3 regions of the Kribbella sp. NPDC048837 genome follow, and region 2 is predicted to be linked to each of the others. Evidence: riboswitches for the same ligand, from Rfam matches in the RefSeq annotation. Region 2 holds a riboswitch; each other region holds the start of a gene.
The links. A riboswitch is a leader RNA that binds a small molecule or an ion and turns the genes downstream of it on or off. The one in region 2 is predicted to bind cobalamin.
Positions count from the first base shown of each region.

Region 1: another riboswitch for cobalamin. It lies ahead of ACZ6O0_RS32990 (SCO2322 family protein); the one in region 2 lies ahead of ACZ6O0_RS18185 (putative cobaltochelatase).
Region 3: another riboswitch for cobalamin. It lies ahead of ACZ6O0_RS27580 (ribonucleoside-diphosphate reductase subunit alpha); the one in region 2 lies ahead of ACZ6O0_RS18185 (putative cobaltochelatase).

Region 1 covers NZ_JBVJHF010000008.1:137,762-144,099, reverse strand. Annotated here, with positions in the region: gene ACZ6O0_RS32995 (energy-coupling factor transporter transmembrane component T) at 1-736, opposite strand, end outside; gene ACZ6O0_RS32990 (SCO2322 family protein) at 737-1,441, opposite strand; cobalamin riboswitch at 1,543-1,674, opposite strand; gene ACZ6O0_RS32985 (hypothetical protein) at 1,662-1,871, opposite strand; gene ACZ6O0_RS32980 (aldo/keto reductase family protein) at 1,868-2,878, opposite strand; gene ACZ6O0_RS32975 (DUF3043 domain-containing protein) at 2,901-3,488, opposite strand; gene ACZ6O0_RS32970 (PspA/IM30 family protein) at 3,654-4,475, shown strand; gene pspAA (PspA-associated protein PspAA) at 4,472-4,747, shown strand; gene ACZ6O0_RS32960 (sugar transferase) at 5,038-6,338, shown strand, end outside.
Region 2 covers NZ_JBVJHF010000003.1:534,958-541,295, reverse strand. Annotated here, with positions in the region: gene ACZ6O0_RS18205 (helix-turn-helix transcriptional regulator) at 1-1,142, opposite strand, end outside; gene ACZ6O0_RS18200 (TetR/AcrR family transcriptional regulator) at 1,390-2,043, opposite strand; gene ACZ6O0_RS18195 (aldo/keto reductase) at 2,134-3,153, shown strand; gene ACZ6O0_RS18190 (LLM class flavin-dependent oxidoreductase) at 3,164-4,024, shown strand; cobalamin riboswitch at 4,171-4,307, shown strand; gene ACZ6O0_RS18185 (putative cobaltochelatase) at 4,380-6,338, shown strand, end outside.
Region 3 covers NZ_JBVJHF010000006.1:202,495-208,832, reverse strand. Annotated here, with positions in the region: gene ACZ6O0_RS27595 (MarR family winged helix-turn-helix transcriptional regulator) at 1-41, shown strand, start outside; gene ACZ6O0_RS27590 (isochorismatase family protein) at 133-708, shown strand; gene ACZ6O0_RS27585 (ribonucleotide-diphosphate reductase subunit beta) at 821-1,888, opposite strand; gene ACZ6O0_RS27580 (ribonucleoside-diphosphate reductase subunit alpha) at 1,885-4,743, opposite strand; cobalamin riboswitch at 4,886-5,041, opposite strand; gene ACZ6O0_RS27575 (DinB family protein) at 5,120-5,701, opposite strand; gene ACZ6O0_RS27570 (Fic family protein) at 5,790-6,338, opposite strand, start outside.

The DNA.
Region 1 (6,338 bases), on a different contig from region 2:
TGCCCAGCAACCCCAGCAGAACGCAGACCGCGGTCGTCCGACGCTGCGCCAGGGGGACCTGCGCCGTACGACCGTAGCCGCGCGAGTCCATTGCGGCGGCGAGCTCCACCGACCTGTCCAACGCACCCTCCAGCACCGGCATGGCCGTCGTACGGAACGAGCCGCGGGTGCGGCCGCGCAGACGGCGGGCGGCGCGAACCCGGCGCGCGTCCGTCACGAGCTGCGGTGCGAACGTCAGAGCGACCACACAGGCCACACCCATCTCGTAGAGGGCCCCGGGCAACGACTTGAGCAGCCGCCGGGGACTGGCCAGTGCGTTGGCCGCGCCGACGCAGCAGAGCATGACGGCCAACTGGCCACCGTCGTACAACGCGGTCAGGAGTGCCTCGAGAGTGACCTCGCCGCCGAGCTTGACGCCGTTCGCCCAGTCGGGCAAGGGGATCAGCGGCAGCGTGAACAACACCGTGTTGCCCTGCGAGCGGGTGGACAGCAGCGCCTGCAGCACCACCCGGACGCCGATGACCACCAGACCGAGCTTGAGGAACGCGGCGTAGCTGTGTGCCCAGGGAGCGTCGCTCCGGCGTGCGGCCACCACGAATCCGGTGACTGCGAGGATCAGCACGAGCAGCACCGGGTTCCGCGTCCGGCTGGCCGCGACGGCCATGCCGAGCGCCCACAGCCACCAGGCCCCCGGGTGGAGTGCCCGGGGGATCGTCAGGTGATCGACAGTACGCACTTACTTGGCTGTCCGCCGGCGGTTGAGAGCCAGACCGCCGCCGGCCAGGGCGACGACGACCACGGCGGCGATGATGATCCCGGTCCACGGCGCACCACCGTCATCGTCGGAGGACGATGCGGCCGGCGAGGTCGCGGCGGTCGAGCCGACGGCGGCACCGATCTGCAGCGTCACCGGGGTGTCGGTGGCCGGGACGTTGATGTTCTTCACCGCATCGCCGCAGCCCTTGGCCGGATAGCCCGCGATGCCGCAGGTCAGGCCCTTCTCGATCCGCACCGGCGCGACCGCGCCGAGGATCTTGGCGCCGTTCGCCTGGACGTCCGTGACCACGCAGGTGCCGGTGGCCTGCCCCGGAGTCTCACCACTGGCGGCGTCTTCCGGCGTACCGGGGTCGACGACCAGCGCCACCCGCTTCTTGCCGGTCTCGGCCGGCGTCTTGCCGCAGATCGCCTCGAAGTCGCCGGCGGCACGCGGCACGCGGGGCTTGGCGCCGCCGACGGCGAACCGCCAGCCCTCCACCGCCCCGTCGGCCGGGACGACGGCGTCCGCGCCCTTCGGCGAGAAGGCCCACTGGCCCGAGCTCCACTGGTAGTAGCCCCAGAAGCGATAGCCGTCCTCGGCCTGGGCGGTGGTGGCGACGGTCCCCGCCAGCAGGAAACCCGCCAGCGTGGCGAGGACCAGTCGTACGGTCCGGTGTGCAGTCATCTCATGTCCTCGATCGGGCCAGGTCGGAGCCATGGCCCGGTGGAGGAGGTCCCGCCTGCGCAGGCAGGGTAGGGGCTCCACCCGCGGACCACGGCGGGTAGTTGAGCCTGTCGCCTGCGGCACAGTGTTCCGGCTCGCCACACGAGGTGGCCTACGGTTGCGGGTCAGCGCCGGACTCGGACCGGCTTCCCTGTGCACGCAGGAGTGGTTCGACCGAAGCCTACTCTGCGGAGGAGAGACTCATCGGGCCGTAGACCTCGCGGCCGTCCTCCAGCAGGTACACCTGGCCGACACCGCGCTCGGCCAGGTCCCGCCAGCTCTCACCGAGCCAGCTCTCCGCGTCACCCTGCGCGGAGAACTCCGCCCCGCCGACCTCACCGGGGTCGACCAGGGCGCCGCTCGCGGTCTCGAACCGCCAGCTCCAGCTCATGAGCCAGGCCGGGTCTGCGGCGAGTTCTGCGCGGTCTTGGCCGGGTCGCGCTCGACGATCCCGCCGAGGACCTCGTCGATCCGCTTGAGCAGGCCCTCCTCGAGCTTCACGCCGGAGGCCTTCACGTTCTCCACGACCTGCTCGGGGCGGGACGCGCCGATGATGGCCGAGGAGACGTTCGGGTTCTGCAGCACCCAGGCGATGGCGAGCTGGGACAGCGCCAGGCCGGCCTCGTCGGCGAGCGGCTTCAGCTCCTGCACCCGGCCCAGCACGTCGTCGTTCAGGAACCGCTTGATCATGTTCGCGCCGTTGGCGTCGGTGGCCCGGGAGCCCTCCGGCGGCTGCTGACCGGGCAGGTACTTACCGGTGAGCACGCCCTGCGCGATCGGGGAGAACACCACCTGGCCGATACCGAGCTCCTCCGAGGCCGGCACCACCTCGGCCTCGATCACCCGCCAGAGCATGCTGTACTGCGGCTGGTTCGAGACGAACGGGATGCGCAGCTCCCGGGCCAGCCGGTGGCCCTCCTGCAGCTGCTCCGCGGTCCACTCGGACACGCCGATGTAGAGCGCCTTGCCGGAGCGGACGACGTCGGCGAAGGCCTCCATCGTCTCCTCCAGCGGCGTCTCGGTGTCGAACCGGTGCGCCTGGTAGAGGTCGACGTAGTCGGTCTTGAGCCGCTTCAGCGAGCCGTTGATCGACTCGTGGATGTGCTTGCGGGACAGGCCGACGTCGTTCGGTCCGCCCGGACCGGTGGGCCAGTAGACCTTGGTGAAGATCTCCAGCGACTCGCGGCGCTCGCCCTCCAGCGCCTCGCCGAGCACCGACTCGGCCTTGGTGTTGGCGTACACGTCGGCGGTGTCGAAGGTGGTGATGCCGGCCTCGAGCGCCGCGCGGACGCACGCCTTGGCCTGATCGTTCTCCACCTGGGACCCGTGCGTGAGCCAGTTCCCGTACGAGATCTCGCTGACCTTCAGACCACTGTTGCCGAGATAGCGGAAGTCCATACCCCTGACCCTACCGGCCCGGTCAGCTCGGCTTCTCGCCGCGCTTCACCATCGGCTTCGGGAGCCGCCAGCGGCGCATCTGCATGGTCCGGCGGACCGCGTAGAACCCGAGGCCCTTGGTCGACTCCTTCGGGAACTTCACCGTCACCGCCCGCCGCAGCCCGGCCGAGAGCAGGAACCAGTCCGCCGCGATCAGCAGGATCATCACCAGGAAGAGCAGGTTGACCACGCCGGCCAGCCACGGGAACTGCGCCGAGAACACCACGCCGACCAGCGACACCACCAGCAGCACCGGCAGCGCGAACTCCATCACCGAGTAGCGGGCGTCGACGTAGTCGCGGGCGAACCGCCGGACCGGGCCCTTGTCGGCGGCCGGCAGGTACCGGTCGTCGCCGGTGCGCATGGCGTCCTGCATCTTGGCCCGCTCGGTCCGGACCTTCTCCCGCCGGTACGCCGAGGCCTCCTTGCGGTTGCGCGGCTTCTTCAGCGCGGCCTTGCGGGCCGCCTCCGCCTCCTTGCGGGTCGGGGTGGGGCGTCCCTTCCCGCCCGGCTTGCCCTGGGGCTCGGCGGGTACGGTGGTAGCTGTCTCAGACTTGGTACGACGGAACACGGGGTCTGAACCTCATTCGGCAGGGCAGGTCGCGACTCGGGGTGGTCCCCGGACCTGAGCACCACTTTATCGGGGCCGGTCCTGATGGTGTGGTGACCCGTGGGGACATAGGGTGGAAAACGCACGCCGGGTCGTCACGCCGGCACAGAAGGGGTACGGATATCGATGAGCATCTTCAAGCGGATGTCGACGATCTTCAAGGCCAAGGCGAACTCCGCCCTGGACAAGGCCGAGGATCCTCGCGAAACCCTTGACTACTCGTATCAGAAGCAGCTGGAGCTGCTGCAGAAGGTACGGCGGGGCGTGGCCGACGTGGCCACCAGCCGCAAGCGGGTGGAGCTGCAGGCCTCCCAGCTGCAGGCCCAGTCGTCGAAGCTGCAGGAGCAGGCCCAGAAGGCGCTCTCGATGGGCCGCGAGGACCTGGCCCGGGAGGCCCTGACCCGCAAGTCCGGGCTGCAGGGCCAGATCGACGACCTGCAGACCCAGCACGCCCAGCTGCAGGGTGAGGAGGAGAAGCTCACGCTCGCCTCCCAGCGGCTGCAGGCCAAGGTCGAGTCCTTCCGGACCCGCAAGGAGACCATCAAGGCCACCTACACCGCGGCCGAGGCGCAGACCCGGATCAACGAGGCCTTCTCCGGCATCTCCGAGGAGATGAGCGACGTCGGCCTGGCGGTCCAGCGGGCCGAGGACAAGACCCAGCAGATGCAGGCCCGGGCCGGCGCGATCGACGAGCTGCTGGCCTCCGGCGCGCTCGACGACGCCAGCGGCACGGTCAAGGACAACATCACCCTCGAGCTGGACCGGATGTCGTCCAACTCCGACGTGGAGAACGAGCTGGCCGCGATGAAGGCCCAGCTCTCCGGCGGCAGCGCGCCGAAGGAGCTCTCCGGTGAGGCCCAGGGCGCCGCGGCGCCGCAGTCCGCCCAGCAGCCAGTGCAGCAGCCGGCCGCCGAGCCGGTGCGACCTCAGGACGGAGACGTTCGATGATCGTTCGCATCATGGGTGAAGGCCAGTACCGTCTGGCCGACGAGAAGCTGGACGCGCTGAACGCGGTCGACGGCGACCTGGAGAAGGCGGTGTCGTCCGGCGACGAGGCGTCCTTCCAGACCGCGTTCGCCGCGTTGCTGGAGTTCGTCCGGTCCGGCGCCAAGGTGCCGGACGACGAGCTGCACGACTCCGACGCGATCCTGCCGCCGGGCGACAGCTCGCTGGCCGAGATGCGCGAGCTGATCAGCGGCGACGGCCTGATCGCCGGCTGAGCACACCCCCGCGCCCGGCTGGGCGCACCCGGCGATCACCGTCCCCGACCCGGCGGCCGATCACCACTGGTAGTCACTCGAAGACCCTCAGGCCCGTTCAGCGGGCCTGAGGGTTTTTGCATGCCCGTCGGGTTGCGCAGCGGTAAACACTCGCGATCAGTGCTGTTATACGCCGCATCCACGTAGTACTCTCTGGTTCACGCCGTTGTGGGGGCGGCGTTCAACGAGGTCCGTGACGGGGTGTGGGTTGGTCGCGGGCGTCGCTTTTCACCTGTGGGGGGTGACTGTGCGTGACTGAATTTGTCATGTCCGAGGGGTTGGCCGATTCGGCTGACCTTCGGCCGGCGCCGTCGGGGGAACGTCGTCGGCCGGTCTGGCTGGTTCCGGACGAGATCCCGGCGATCCTGCCGCGATCGGCCCGTTACACCGAGGCGCGCTGGGTGGCGAAGTACCGGCGGTACTCGCTCGCGGCCGACGTCGGCGCGGCGCTGATCGGCGGTTCGCTGGCACTGGTGGCGCGGTTCGGGGCCCAGATCAACCTCGGCTATTTCGTGCTGACCGCGTTGCTGCCGATCGCCTGGCTGGCCTGTGTGGCGCTGCAGCGGGGGTACGAGACCCGCTACTTCGGCACCGGGCCGGAGGAGTTCCGATCCATCATCCGGGCCGCGGTGGCGCTGACCGCGCTGCTGGCGATCACGTCGTACGCGACCAAGAGCGAGGTCGCTCGTGGTTTCGTGATCCTGGCGGTGCCGATGACCTGTCTGGCGGCGATGATCGGCCGCTGGGTGCTGCATCGCAGCATCTCCTGGCGGCGGTTCGCCGGCCGGTGCATGCGCCGGGTGCTCGTTGTCGGGCGCAACGACCAGGTGACCACGCTACGGCGGCATCTGGAGGAGCGGCCGGCCGACGGCTACATCGTGGTGGCGAGTTGCCTGCCGCGCGGTGACGCCGTCGAGGAGGGGCCGGAGGTCGAGCGGCTGGGCCGGACCGAGATGGACATCCTGGCCGCGGTCGACCAGTACGACGTGGAAGTCGTCGCGGTCGCCGCCGACCCGGAGCTGGCCGGCTACACGCTGCGCAAGCTGTCCTGGGCGCTGGAGCAGCGCGGGGTCGAACTGATCGTCTCGCCGGGCATCGTCGAGGTCGCCGGGCCGCGGATCTCGATCCGCCCGGTCGCCGGCCTGTCGCTGCTGCACCTGGAGCGGCCGTCGGTCTCCGGCGGGCCGCACCTGCTGAAGAGCATCTTCGACCGGGTGGTCGGCTGCCTGCTGCTGCTCGGCGTCGCGCCGATCCTGATCGTCACCGCGGTCCTGGTGAAGCTGACCAGCCGCGGGCCGGTGCTGTTCCGGCAGACCCGGGTGGGGCGTAGCGGTGAGCAGTTCTCGATGCTGAAGTTCCGGACGATGGTCGCCGACGCCGAGGCCCGCAAGGCCGAGCTGCACGCGCTGAACGAGGGCAACGGGGTGCTGTTCAAGCTCCGCGACGACCCGCGCGTGACCAAGGTGGGCAAGTATCTGCGCCGGTTCTCGATCGACGAGCTGCCACAGCTGGTGAACGTGCTCCGCGGCGACATGTCGCTGGTCGGTCCCCG
Region 2 (6,338 bases):
GCCTTTTCGTTGTGGACGGCGAGATCGGCGGCGGTGACCTCACCTGGTCGCGCTTCGAGGACGCGGAGGTAGTCGGCATGGAGGTCGGCCGCTCGTTCGGGGGGCAGGCCGTCGTACAAGACCTCGGCCAGGAGCGGATGGCGGAACCACCAGCTGCCACCGTCGGTGTGTACTACGCCGCGATCCTGCGCCTCCAGCAGGGAAGCGGTGGTCTCGAGTCCGGACGCGACTTCGCCCAGTACGGCGGATGACGTCGGGCGGCCGCTCACGGCGAGGATTCTGGTGACCCGGCGGGACTGGTCGGACATGCTGTGCCAGGCGGCGAGCAAGGCGTCGCTGAGGGCCGCCGGGACGGTCGCGGGCAGGCTGTGTTCGGCACCGGACAGGCCGCGGACCATCAGCTCGATCAGGTAGGGGTTGCCGTCCGACCTGGCCAGAACCTCGCTGACGAGCTCGATGTCGGGTGTTCTGCCCAGCAATCCGTGGATCTGATCGGTGGCGCCCTCCAGGTCGAGCGACTCCAGCCGAAGCTCACTGAACGACGGCATCCGGCGCATGTCCGCCAACCACGAGTGCAGCGGATGTCCCTCGGGCCGTTCCTCGGTCCGGCAGGTGGCGATCACTACCAGAGGCTGCCCCCGGAACCCGGCGATCAGGTACGCCAGCACGTCGAGCGACGCGACGTCCGCCCACTGCAGATCATCGATGACCACCGCGGTCGGCCGCCGCTCGGCGATGCGGTTCAGCACGAGGTCGACCAGCACCGGCAGTCTCGTTGCACTGCTGTCAGCTTCGCCGTTGCTGCTGCCGAGTGACGGCAGCAGGGCGTTCAGGCCTTCGGTGCCGGTCAGGGTCTCGGCCTTTTCGCCGGGGTCCGCGTGGGTGAGCCAGTCCTGGAGGGCGCCCACGATCGGGGCGAAGGGGACCGATGCACCGCCGAAGTGGACGCAGGAGCCCCAGAGGACGTTGAGGTGTGAGGCGTTGCAGACTTCGCGGGCCAGGCGGGTCTTGCCGATGCCGGCTTCGCCGTGGATGACGATCGCTTGGGGGACGCCGGTGACGGCGTGCCGTAGTGCATCGCCGAGGAACTGTTGTTCGGCAGCGCGTCCGGCGAAGCGACGATCGGGCTGCGGACCCCCCATGGGTACTCAGTGAACACCCTGCAACGTCCCGACGGGAGCCCTCGGCGAGGCACGCGCCGATCAAGCGTTCGACCCTCGAGGGTGGACCACTTCGCCCGTTTCGAGTGCACCTAACAGGTGTCCTGAGGCGGTCGTCCATCGCAGTCGCCGGCCGATCCGGACCGCTTGTGCAGTGCTTGTCGCGCTGCAGCATCGCGGGACGGCGGGACCTGGCGCTCCGGGTGCGATACGTCTCTCTGGAGCGCTTCTAGGTGACGCGTAGGCCGGTGATCAACAGGCCGACCATGCGGCGGGCGTCGTACCGGGGCGTGTTCTCCGCGCCGATGCAGAGGTTGCCGACGGCGCGCATCAGTTCGTAGGCGTCGATGTCGGTGCGGACCTCGCCCGCGGCGCCGGCGGCCTCGAGGAGTTGGGCGCAGACGGGAACCAGGCGGTCGAGGAAGTAGGCGTGCAGGGTCTGGAAGGCGGCGTCGTCGGACTGCAGTGCCTCGGCGAGACCGTGCTTGGTGACCAGGAAGTCGACGAAGAGGTCGATCCAACTGGCCAGGGCGGCGTGCGGTGAGGTGCTGTCCGCGAGCAGCGCCGGGCCGGCCTCGGCACACGCTTCGACCTGGTGGCGGTAGACGGCGACGATGAGGTCGGCTCGGGTCGGGAAGTGGCGGTAGATCGTGGCGACGCCGACCCGCGCCCGCCCGGCGATGTCGCGGACGGGCGCGTCGACGCCGGACTCGACGAAGGCCGCCGCGGCGGCGTCCAGCAACGTCTTCTCGTTCCGCCGCGCATCAGCCCGTTTCCGCTGAACAGCCGGCCCCGCCGCACTGTCCCCCCGCTTCCGCGCGGCTGGCGTTCCCGCTCCGCTGTCGCTCTGCGTCCGCGCGGCGGGCTGCTCTGATCCGGCCATGCCCCTCCTTGATAAACGGAACAATGTTCCGTATGTTGATTACCGGAACGTCGTTCCGTATTCGGCCATCATGCCAGGAGGAGCACCGCTATGCAGTACCGCACCTTGGGTCGCACCGGCGTCCGGGTCAGCACCCTCGCGCTCGGCGCGATGAACTTCGGCGCCATCGGCCGCACCGGCCAGGACGAGGCCACCGCGATCGTCGACGCCGCTCTCGAGGCCGGGATCAACCTGATCGACACCGCGGACATGTACGGCCAGGGGGAGTCCGAGGAGCTGGTCGGCAAGGCCATCGCCGGCCGCCGCGACGATCTCGTGCTGGCCACGAAGGCGACCATGCCGATGGGTGACGAGCGCAACCACCAGGGCAGTTCGCGCCGCTGGCTGGTCACCGCGCTCGACAACAGCCTCCGCCGGCTCGGCGTCGATCACGTCGACCTCTACCAGATTCACCGATGGGACCCGAGCACCAGCGACGAGGAGACACTGTCGGCGCTGACCGACCTGCAACGCGCGGGGAAGATCCGCTCGTTCGGGTCGTCGACGTTCCCGGCGTACCGGATCGTGCAGGCGCAGTGGGCCGCCCGCGAGCATCACCTCAGCCGTTACGTCACCGAACAGCCCAGCTACTCGATTCTGCAGCGCGGGATCGAGGCCCACGTCCTGCCAGTGACCGAGGAGTACGGGCTGGGCGTACTGGCCTGGAGCCCGCTGGCGTCCGGCTGGTTGTCGGGTGCGGTCCGCGCCGGCCAGGAGATCAGCACCAGCCGTTCGGTCTTCGCACCGGAACGGTTCGACACCACGCTTCCGTACAACCAGGCCCGACTCGAGGCCGTCGAGCAGTTGGCGAAGGTGGCCGACGAGGCCGGCCTGACGCTGATCCAACTGGCCCTCGGCTTCGTCACCGCCCACCCGGCCGTCACCAGTGCGCTCATCGGGCCACGGACCGTAGACCACCTGCACTCCCAGCTCGCCGCAGCCGACACCGTCCTCGGTCCTGACGTCCTCGACGCCGTCGACAGCATCGTTGCCCCCGGCACCGATCTCGCCCCGCACGAGAAGTTCGATACCCCACCCGCGCTGCTCGAGCCGTCGCTGCGGCGTCGCTGAAGGAGAACCCATGCCCAGCTTCGGAATCATGACCGCGCCGATGCAGGTCGACTATCACGACGTACTGCGGGTGTGGCGCGAGGCGGACGCCATCCCGGAGATCGAGCACGCGTGGCTGTTCGATCACCTGATGCCGATCGCCGGGGACCCGGGCGGACCGGCGTACGAAGGCTGGACGCTGCTCTCGGCGCTGGCCGCGCAGACCCAGCGACTGCGCCTTGGTCTGCTCGTGACCAGCAACCGCTTCCGGCCGCCGGCGATGCTGGCCAAGATCGCCACGACCGTCGACATCGTCTCCGGTGGACGGCTCGACTTCGGGATCGGTGCGGGCTCACGGCCGAGCCACCCGCTGGCCCGGCGCGAGTACGAAGCCCACGGCCTGCCGTACGACGACTTCGCGCACTCGGTGGAATCCCTCGCCGAAGCGTGCACCGTCATCCGGCGGCTGTGGACCGAGACCGAGCCGTTCGACTTCGACGGCAGCTACGTCCAGCTCACCGGCGCGTTCGGCAACCCCAAACCCGTCCAGCGCCCGCACCCGCCGATCCTCATCGGCGGACGCTCGTCCGCCACCCTCCGCGTGGTCGCCGAGCACGCCGACGTCTGGAACATCCCGGGCGGCGACATCGAGGACGTCGTACGCCGCAGCGCACTGCTCGACCGCTATTGCGCGGAGATCGGCCGCGACCCCGCGACGATCACCCGCTCGATCCACCTGCCCGTGTCGTACGCCCAGCCCGGTGCCACCAAGGATGCGATCGCCGAGGCGGTCGACGCCGGCTTCGGACACATCGTCCTGGGCCTCCCGGACCCGTACCCGGCCCAGGTCGCACGCTGGGTCGCCGACGAGCTCATCAGCATCGCGGCCTGAGGTGCCGTACCGACGGACGGGTAGTCCTCATCCCCAGGCTCCGGCGTCCCGTGTGACGGGCGGCCGCGGCTCGGCGCTGGGCGGACCACTACCCGTTGTTCGGTACGCGTGTGAACCTCGTCGCTGAGTGAAGGGCTGGGGTGTGCCATGATCGGGCCGACGGTTGTGGAGGAACACCGGTGACCGGCTGCGGCCGGGAGTCCGGGGCGGTCCCGCCACTGTGACCGGGTCGGCTCAGCTGCTGCCCGGGAGCCAGGACATCCGCGTCCGTCCGTCGGGCCGCGGTCTCCGCGGTACGGCGTACCAGCAGCCGTAGCGGGCGCGGACACCCGCTCGACGAAGGGACCCACCGCCGATGCGGCCTGCCTCACCGTCCACCGGATTCCCGTTCACCGCGGTGGTCGGGATGGACGATCTGCAACTCGCCCTGATCCTGGCCGCCATCTCCCCGGCGATCGGCGGTGTGCTGATCCGGGGCGAGAAGGGTACGGCGAAGTCGACCGCGGTCCGCGCTCTCACCGAGATCCTCCCGCCGGTGGACGTCGTCCCAGGCTGCCGGTTCTCCTGCGATCCCGAACACCCGGATCCCACCTGCCCCGACGGCCCGCACCCGGCCGTGCCCGAGACCCTCACCCGGCCGGCGCGGCTGGTGGAGTTGCCGGTCGGCGCCACCGAGGACCGGGTGCTCGGGTCGTTGCATCTCGAGAAGGCGCTCGCCGAGGGCATCACGGCGTACGAACCCGGCCTGCTCGCCGGCGCGAACCGCGGGCTGCTGTACGTCGACGAGGTCAACCTCCTGCACGACCACCTGGTCGATGTCCTGCTCGACGCGGCCGCCATGGGTCGCGCGACCGTCGAGCGCGACGGGGTGTCGGTCACGCACCCGGCGCGCTTCGTCCTGGTCGGCACGATGAACCCGGAGGAGGGCGAGCTCCGCCCGCAGCTGCTCGACCGGTTCGGCCTGACCGTCGACGTCGTGGCGAGCCGCGATCCCGCGGTCCGGGTCGAGGTGATGCGCGCGCGGCTCGGGTACGAGGCGGATCCGGCCGATTTCGTGGCTGGGTACGACGGTCCGCAGCGCGAGCTCGCCGAGCGGATCGTGAAGGCGCGCGATCTGCTCGCGGAGGTGATCCTGACCGACGCCGCGCTCCGCCAGATCGCGGAGATCTGTGCGTCGTTCGACGTCGACGGGATGCGGGCCGACCTGGTCACCGCCCGTACGGCGGTCGCCCACGCAGCGTGGTCCGGGCGCACCGTCGTCGAGGTCGACGACGTCCGTGCCGCGGCCAAGCTGGCCCTCCCACACCGACGCCGCCGAAACCCCTTCGACGCCCCGGGCCTCGACGAGGAGCAGCTGGAACAGGCGATCCAGGAGAGCACGCCCCCGCAGGACCCGGACGACGACCCGGATGGTCCAGGTGGTCCCGACGACTCAGGTGGTCCGGGCGGGGGTGTGGATCCATCCTCCGACTCCAGTGGAGAGGAGGTGGATGCACCCGCGCCAGGAACTGCAGGCCCCGGGCCGACGGGTGACGTCGTCGGGAGTTCGGAGCCTTACAAAGCGCGGTTGTTGAGTGTGCAGGCCGCGGGGGCGGGGGTTGCGGGGCGGCGTTCCCGGGCGATCACCGAGGCCGGGCGCGTGGTGGGGGATCGAGCACGCGTCGGGCGGGAGGCCGGGCGGCCGCATCTCCTGGCGACCATTCGATCCGCCGCGCCGCACCAGCATGCACGGGGTCGCACCGGCGCGGGCCTCGCCGTACGGGCGTCGGACGTACGGCTAGGCGTCCGTGAGGGTCGTGAGGGCAACCTTGTGCTGTTCTGTGTCGACGCGTCCGGCTCGATGGGGACGAAGAAGCGGATGGGCGAGGTGAAGACGGCGATCGTCTCGCTGCTCCTCGACGCCTACCAGCGGCGTGACACCGTCGGCCTCGTCACGTTCGCCGGCGCCGACGCCACGGTTGCGCTGCCGCCGACCGGCAGTGTGGAGACCGCCGTACGACGGCTCGAGTCGCTGCCCACCGGCGGCCGCACACCGCTCGCCGAAGGACTGCTCCAGGCGGCCGAAGTCCTCCGGATCGCCGCGATCCGCGACCCACGCCGCCGCCCCCTGCTCGTGCTCGTCACCGACGGCCGCGCGACCCACGGGGACAACGCGTTCGCCAAAGCCCGGCAGGCGGCCGGATGGCTCGCCCAGCAGGGGATCGCGACCGTCGTGGTCGACTGTGAACCGCGCCGCGGCGTCCGGCTCGGCCTGGCCGCCGAGCTCGCCGCGGATCTGGGTGCCGAGTACCTCGACCTCGGTGAAGTTGCCGCA
Region 3 (6,338 bases), on a different contig from region 2:
CCCTGCTCGACAACGCTCTCGAGTCGGCGACCACTCGGTGACCCCCGACCCGGCCAGGTTCGATCGACGGATGATCGCGCCAATGGTGGTGGGTGACCGTTCTGTACCTACTTCACGGAGAAAGGCCTTCGCGTGCCCGTCACCACCCTTGACCCCAAGACCGCGCTCGTCGTTGTCGACCTGCAGAACGGCGTGGCCGCGCTGCCTGGCGAGCCGTACAGCACCGCGGAGGTGATCAGCCGGACCGCGGAGCTCGCCGACGCTTTCCGCAAGCACGACCTTCCGGTGGTGCTGGTCCGCGTCAGCTTCAGCGCTGACGGTTCGGACCGCCCGACCGGTCGCGTGGAGCTGCAGCGCCACTCGACCGGTACGCCGCCCGCCAACGCCGACCAGATCGTCGACCAACTGGCCGGGCACCCGGAAGACCTCATCGTCACCAAGCGGAACTGGGGCGCGTTCCACGGCACCGACCTCGACATCCACCTGCGCCGCCGCGGCATCACCCAGGTCGTCCTGACCGGTGTCGCGACCAGCATCGGCGTCGAGTCGACCGCCCGCGCCGCCTACGAACACGGCTACCACGTCACCCTCGCCACCGACGCGATGACCGACCTCGCCGCCGACTCCCACCAGCACGCCCTCACCCGAATCTTCCCCCGCCTCGGCGAAACCGGCACCACAACGGAGATCCTCGCCCTGCTGAGGTGAACTTGGTGAGGAACCCTCACCCGCGCCCACAACCAGCGCTCACGTACTACGGCGGAGCGGGTGCGGTCAGGCGCACGCCCGCCGGAGTCCCGGCGGGCGTGCGTCACTGGCATCAGTCCCAGCTCAGCCCGCTGGCCGACTGGTACTCGATCACGCGGGTCTCGAAGAAGTTCTTCTCCTTCTTCAGGTCCATCACCTCCGACATCCAGGCGAACGGGTTCCGGGTCTCGCCGAAGATGGGGGCGAGGCCGATCTGCTCGGCGCGGCGGTCGGTGATGAAGTGCATGTACTGCTCGCACAACTCGGCCGTCAGCCCGAGCATTCCGTTCGGCATCGTGGAGCGTCCGTACGCGACCTCCAGCTCACACGCGTCGGTGAGCATCTGCCGGACCTCGGCCTGGAACTCGGCCGTCCACAGGTGCGCGTTCTCCTGCTTGATCTGGTTGATGCAGTCGATGCCGAAGTTCAGGTGGATCGACTCGTCGCGCAGGATGTACTGGTACTGCTCGGCGATGCCGACCATCTTGTTCCGCCGGCCGAGCGACAGGATCTGCGCGAAGCCGGTGTAGAACCACATCCCCTCGAACACCACGTAGAACGCGATCAGGTCGCGCAGGAACGCGGTGTCGGCCTCCGGCGTCCCGGTCCGGAAGTCCGGATCCTCGAGGTGCTGGGTGTACTTCAGCGCCCAGGCGTCCTTGTCCGAGATCGACGGCACCTCGCGGTACATGTTGAACAGTTCGCCCTCGTCCAGGCCGAGCGACGTACAGATGTACTGGAAGGTGTGCGTGTGCACGGCCTCCTCGAACGCCTGGCGCAGCAGGTACTGCCGGCACTCGGGGTTGGTCAGCTGCCGGTAGACGGCCAGGACGATGTTGTTCGCGACCAGGGACTCCGCGGTGGCGAAGAAGCCGAGGTTGCGCTTCAGCATCAGCCGCTCGTCCTCGGTCAGGCCGTCCTTGGACTTCCACAGCGAGATGTCCGCCTGCATGGACACCTCGGTCGGCATCCAGTGGTTGTTGCAGGCGGCAAGGTATTTGTCCCAGGCCCACTGGTACTTCAACGGCAGCAACTGGTTGACGTCGGCCCGCGCGTTGATCATCGCCTTGTCGGCGACCTCGACGCGGGACGCCCCGACGGCGAGCGAGCCGAGGCCGGTGGAGTTCACGGTGTTGGTCACTGGCAGGCCTCGCAGTCGGGGTCGTCGATGGAGCAGACGGCTCCGGTGGGTTCAGGAAGCGGCAGGTCGGCCGGCACCGGCGACGGCACCGAGACGGGTACGGCGTTCAGCCGGCCGTCGGTGCCCTTCAGCGTGGACTTCTCCACGTGAGTCGCTGACTGGGAACGCAGGTAATAAGTCGTCTTGAGGCCATAGCGCCAAGCCGACCTGTACAACTCGTCCAGCGCACGGCCGGACGGTGCAGCCATGTAGAGATTGAGTGACTGCGCCTGGTCGATCCACTTCTGCCGGCGCGACGCCGCCTTGATCAGCCAGAGCGGCTCGATCTCGAACGCGGTCGCGTACAGCTCGCGCAGGTCAGCCGGGATCCGCTCGATCCCGGTCAGGATGCCGTCGTGGTACTTGAGGTCCGACACCATCACCTGGTCCCACAGGCCCCGCGCCTTCAGGTCGGCGACGAGGTACGGGTTCGCGACGGTGAACTCACCGGACATGTTCGACTTCACGAACAGGTTGCTGTACGCCGGCTCGATCGACTGGCTCACGCCGCAGATGTTGGAGATCGTCGCGGTCGGCGCGATCGCCATCACGTTCGAGTTGCGCATGCCGTCGCGCAGCACCTTCTGCCGCAGCGCGTCCCAGTCCAACTGCTTGCCCTCATCAACGATCACGTCGCCGTCCCGGGCGGTCCGGAGCAGCTCGAGCGAGTCGATCGGCAGGGTCCCCTGGCTCCACAGCGAACCGTCATACGTCGAGTAGCGGCCGCGCTCGGCGGCCAGGTCGCTGGACGCCTCGATCGCGTGGTAGCTGATCTGCTCCATCGAGCGGTCCGCGAACTCGATCGCGGCGTCGGAGGAGTACGGGATCCGCAGCGCGAACAGCGCGTCGGCGAAGCCCATCAGGCCGAGGCCGACCGGGCGGTGCCGCTGGTTCGCCCGCTCGGACTCCGGGGTGGTGTAGAAGTTCACGTCGATGACGTTGTCGAGCATCCGGACCGCGGTCTTCACCGTGTCCCGGAGCAGCTCGGCGTCGAGGCCGTCCGCGGTCAGGTGGGCGACCAGGTTGACCGAGCCGAGGTTGCAGACCGCGGTCTCGTCGACGGTCGTGTTGAGCGTGATCTCGGTGCACAGATTCGACGAGTGGACGACGCCGTCGTGCTGCTGCGGCGAGCGGACGTTGCAGGCGTCCTTGAAGGTGATCCACGGGTGCCCGGTCTCGAACAGCACCGTCAGCATCCGGCGCCACAGGTCGACGGCCTTGACCCGCTTGAACACGTGGATCTCACCACGGTCGGCGGCCTCCTCGTACCCGACGTACGCCTCGGCGAAGGCCGCGCCGTACAGATCGTGCAGGTCGAGGACCTCGTTGGGGGAGAAGAGTGTCCAGTCGCCGCCGGCCTCAACGCGCTGGAGGAACAGATCCGGCACCCAGTTCGCCGTGTTCATGTCGTGGGTCCGCCGGCGTTCGTCGCCGGTGTTCTTGCGCAGGTCGAGGAACTCCTCGACGTCGATGTGCCAGGTCTCCAAGTAGGCACAGACGGCGCCCTTCCGCTTTCCTCCTTGGTTCACCGCGACGGCGGTGTCGTTGGCGATCTTCAGGAACGGTACGACGCCCTGCGACTCACCGTTGGTGCCGCGGATCTTGGCGCCGATCCCGCGGACCGGGGTCCAGTCGTTGCCGAGGCCGCCGGAGTACTTCGCGAGCAGTGCGTTGTTGCGGATGCCGTGGAAGATGCCGGCCAGGTCGTCGTCGACCGTGGTCAGGAAGCACGACGACAACTGCGGCCGGGTGGTCCCGGAGTTGAACAGGGTCGGCGTCGACGACATGAACCGGAACGAGCTGAGCAGCTCGTAGAACTGGATCGCCCGCGCCTCGCGGTCGTCCTCGCGCAGCGCCATCCCCATCGCGACCCGGAGGAAGAACGCCTGCGGCAGCTCGAAGCGAACCTTGTCGATGTGCAGCAGATACCGGTCGTAGAGGGTCTGCAGACCGAGGAAGGTGAAGTCCAGATCGCGCTCGGGCCGGATCGCGGCGGCGAGCCGGGCCAGGTCGAAGCTGGCGAGCTCCGGGTCGAGATGCCCGGCCTCGACGCCGACCTCGATGTAGCGCGGGAAGTACTCGGCGTACGCCGCGGTCATGTCGGCCTGGCTCGCCTGCCGGGGCTCACCGTGGACGCGGCCGAGGGCCTCGCGGCGGATCTGGTCCAGCAGCAGCCGGGACGCGGCGAAGCTGTACTGCGGCTCGGTCTCGACGTACGACCGGGCGGCCATCACCAGCGCGAGCTCGACCTCGTGCTGCGCGATGCCGTCGTAGCAGGAGCCGAGGGTCTCGTCGAGGATCAGCTCGGGGTCGACCGCGTCGAGCCCGGCGGCGGCCTCGGCCACGATCACCCGCAGCCGGTCGGTGTCGAGCGGTGCCCGGCTGCCGTCGGCCGCACGGACCGTCAGCGTCGGCTTCTCGGTGACCCCGGCGGGGTCGGCGGGTGTGCGGGCCCTGGTCCGCTCTTCGCGATAAAGGACGTACGCGCGGGCGACCTGGTGCTCACCGGCGCGCATCAGCGCCAGCTCGACCTGGTCCTGGATGTCTTCGACCTGGACGCTGCGGCGGGCGTCACCGCGGCTGGTCAGGGCGCCGACGACCCGGCCGGTCAGGTCGGCCACCAGGTCGCGGACCCGGTGAGTGGCGCCGGCCCCGGCGCCCTCGACAGCGAGGAACGCCTTACTCATGGCCACGGAGATCTTGCTCGGGTCGAACGCGGTGCTACTGCCGTCGCGGCGGACGACGGTCAGCTCGATCGGCAGGTCTGCCGAGAAATCAGGGCCGGCCTGGTCGGCGGCCCGGGAGGACGAGGCGATGGTCACAGAAGCTCTCTCCACACGAGTGTCGGAGGTCCTCGACCACTGCGCGGGCAGGCGCACGACGACACGGCCGCACCGGCCGGGAACACTGCCGTCACGCCCTGCGACCCACCCGCGAGGTCTCGGACCGCGCGCACCGGTGGTGCGCGCGCCGATGGCAGGTATCCGGACTCGCGGAAGGTCTCCGCTCACCGTTGCGGGGCAGCTCCGGAGTCGCACCGGATTCCCCTGTTGCCTCGGAGTGACCCACATCTTGTGGTGCCAGCCGCTCCGAACCACCAGCAGTAGTGATGCTAGGTGGTCGCTCCGACAATTCGTGGCATTGCCGCGCCGCGCCGCGCGTGTCGCGGCGTGTCGCGCCGGCGGCCGGTCGTCACGCGGCGACCGCATACAGATCCTGGAGCGTCATGATCTCCGAGCCGTGGTGGATGAGCTCGCGATTGAGCCGGAGAACGACGTGGCCGAACGGCTCGCCCGCGTCCAGCTCGGTCGCCTGGCTGAGCCCGACCGTCATCACTTGCTCCTCGTCGAGTGCGGCGATCGATTCCTGCCACGCGTCCACCCAGTGCGTCAGCCAGGCGACCGCATCCCGCGCGTTGCCGTGCAGGGTGATGTCGGCCCGGCCCTGCCGGCTCTCGCCGAAGGTCCACTCCCAGCGCTCGAAGAAGGTCTCGGTCAGGTGGGCGATCAGCCACGCGATCGTGCGCGGGCCGCGATGATCCGGCTCGTCCGGCCATTGCGCGACCCATTCGCCGGATCCGAGCGATCGGAACCGGCCGGCGTAGTGCCGCCGGACGACGGTCAGTGCCTCGCTGCTCGGTCGCCAGAAGTACTGCTCGTCGGTCAGTTGGGCGAGCCGGCCGGACAGCACCATCCAGCTGAAGCCGAGCTGGCCTCGCACCATCGCCATCGCCGAAGGGCGGTGCAGGATGTCCCAGTCGAACGGCTCCGGCATCACGGTTCTCACGCTCCCCGTCACGGCGCCTCGATTTGAGACGCGATCGAACATGTGTTCGAATTGTGTCCCGACGGGGAGGAGAAAGTCAATGCGGATGGTGTGTTGGTTCTGGCCTCGACGGCACGGGTCTGCTAGGCGGTTGGATCCTGGTATCGGCCGCAGGGCTGGCGAAGCGCCGCTCGAGCAACGTGAAGGCGTCGATCAGTTCCGGCGCCTCGTACACCCGGTTCCGGCGGCCGTCGGTGATCTCGCGCAGGACCTTCGCCTCGACCAGCCGGGTCAGTCCCTGGTTGGCGGCCTGCTGGGACCGGTCGATGAGCTGCGCGGCCGCGGTGAGGGTGAGGACTGGAGCCGCGGGCAGTGCCTCGATCAGCAGTTCGGTCGCGGAGCCCGCGCGGACCGGAGCGGCTCGCTCGCGCCAGGCGGTCTTGAGATCGGTGGCGGTCTGTTCGAAGCGAGCCGCCTCCGCGGTCGCATGACTGCACGCCATCGCGAACATTCGCAGCCACGGGTTCGCCGCCGAGCGAGCCTTGGCGGTGGTCGCCCGCCCGACGTAACGGAAGTCGGTGAGCGCCTCGATGTACCGCGCCGCGTGCGTGGCGAGCGACAACGACACCGGTGGCACGGTCCGCGA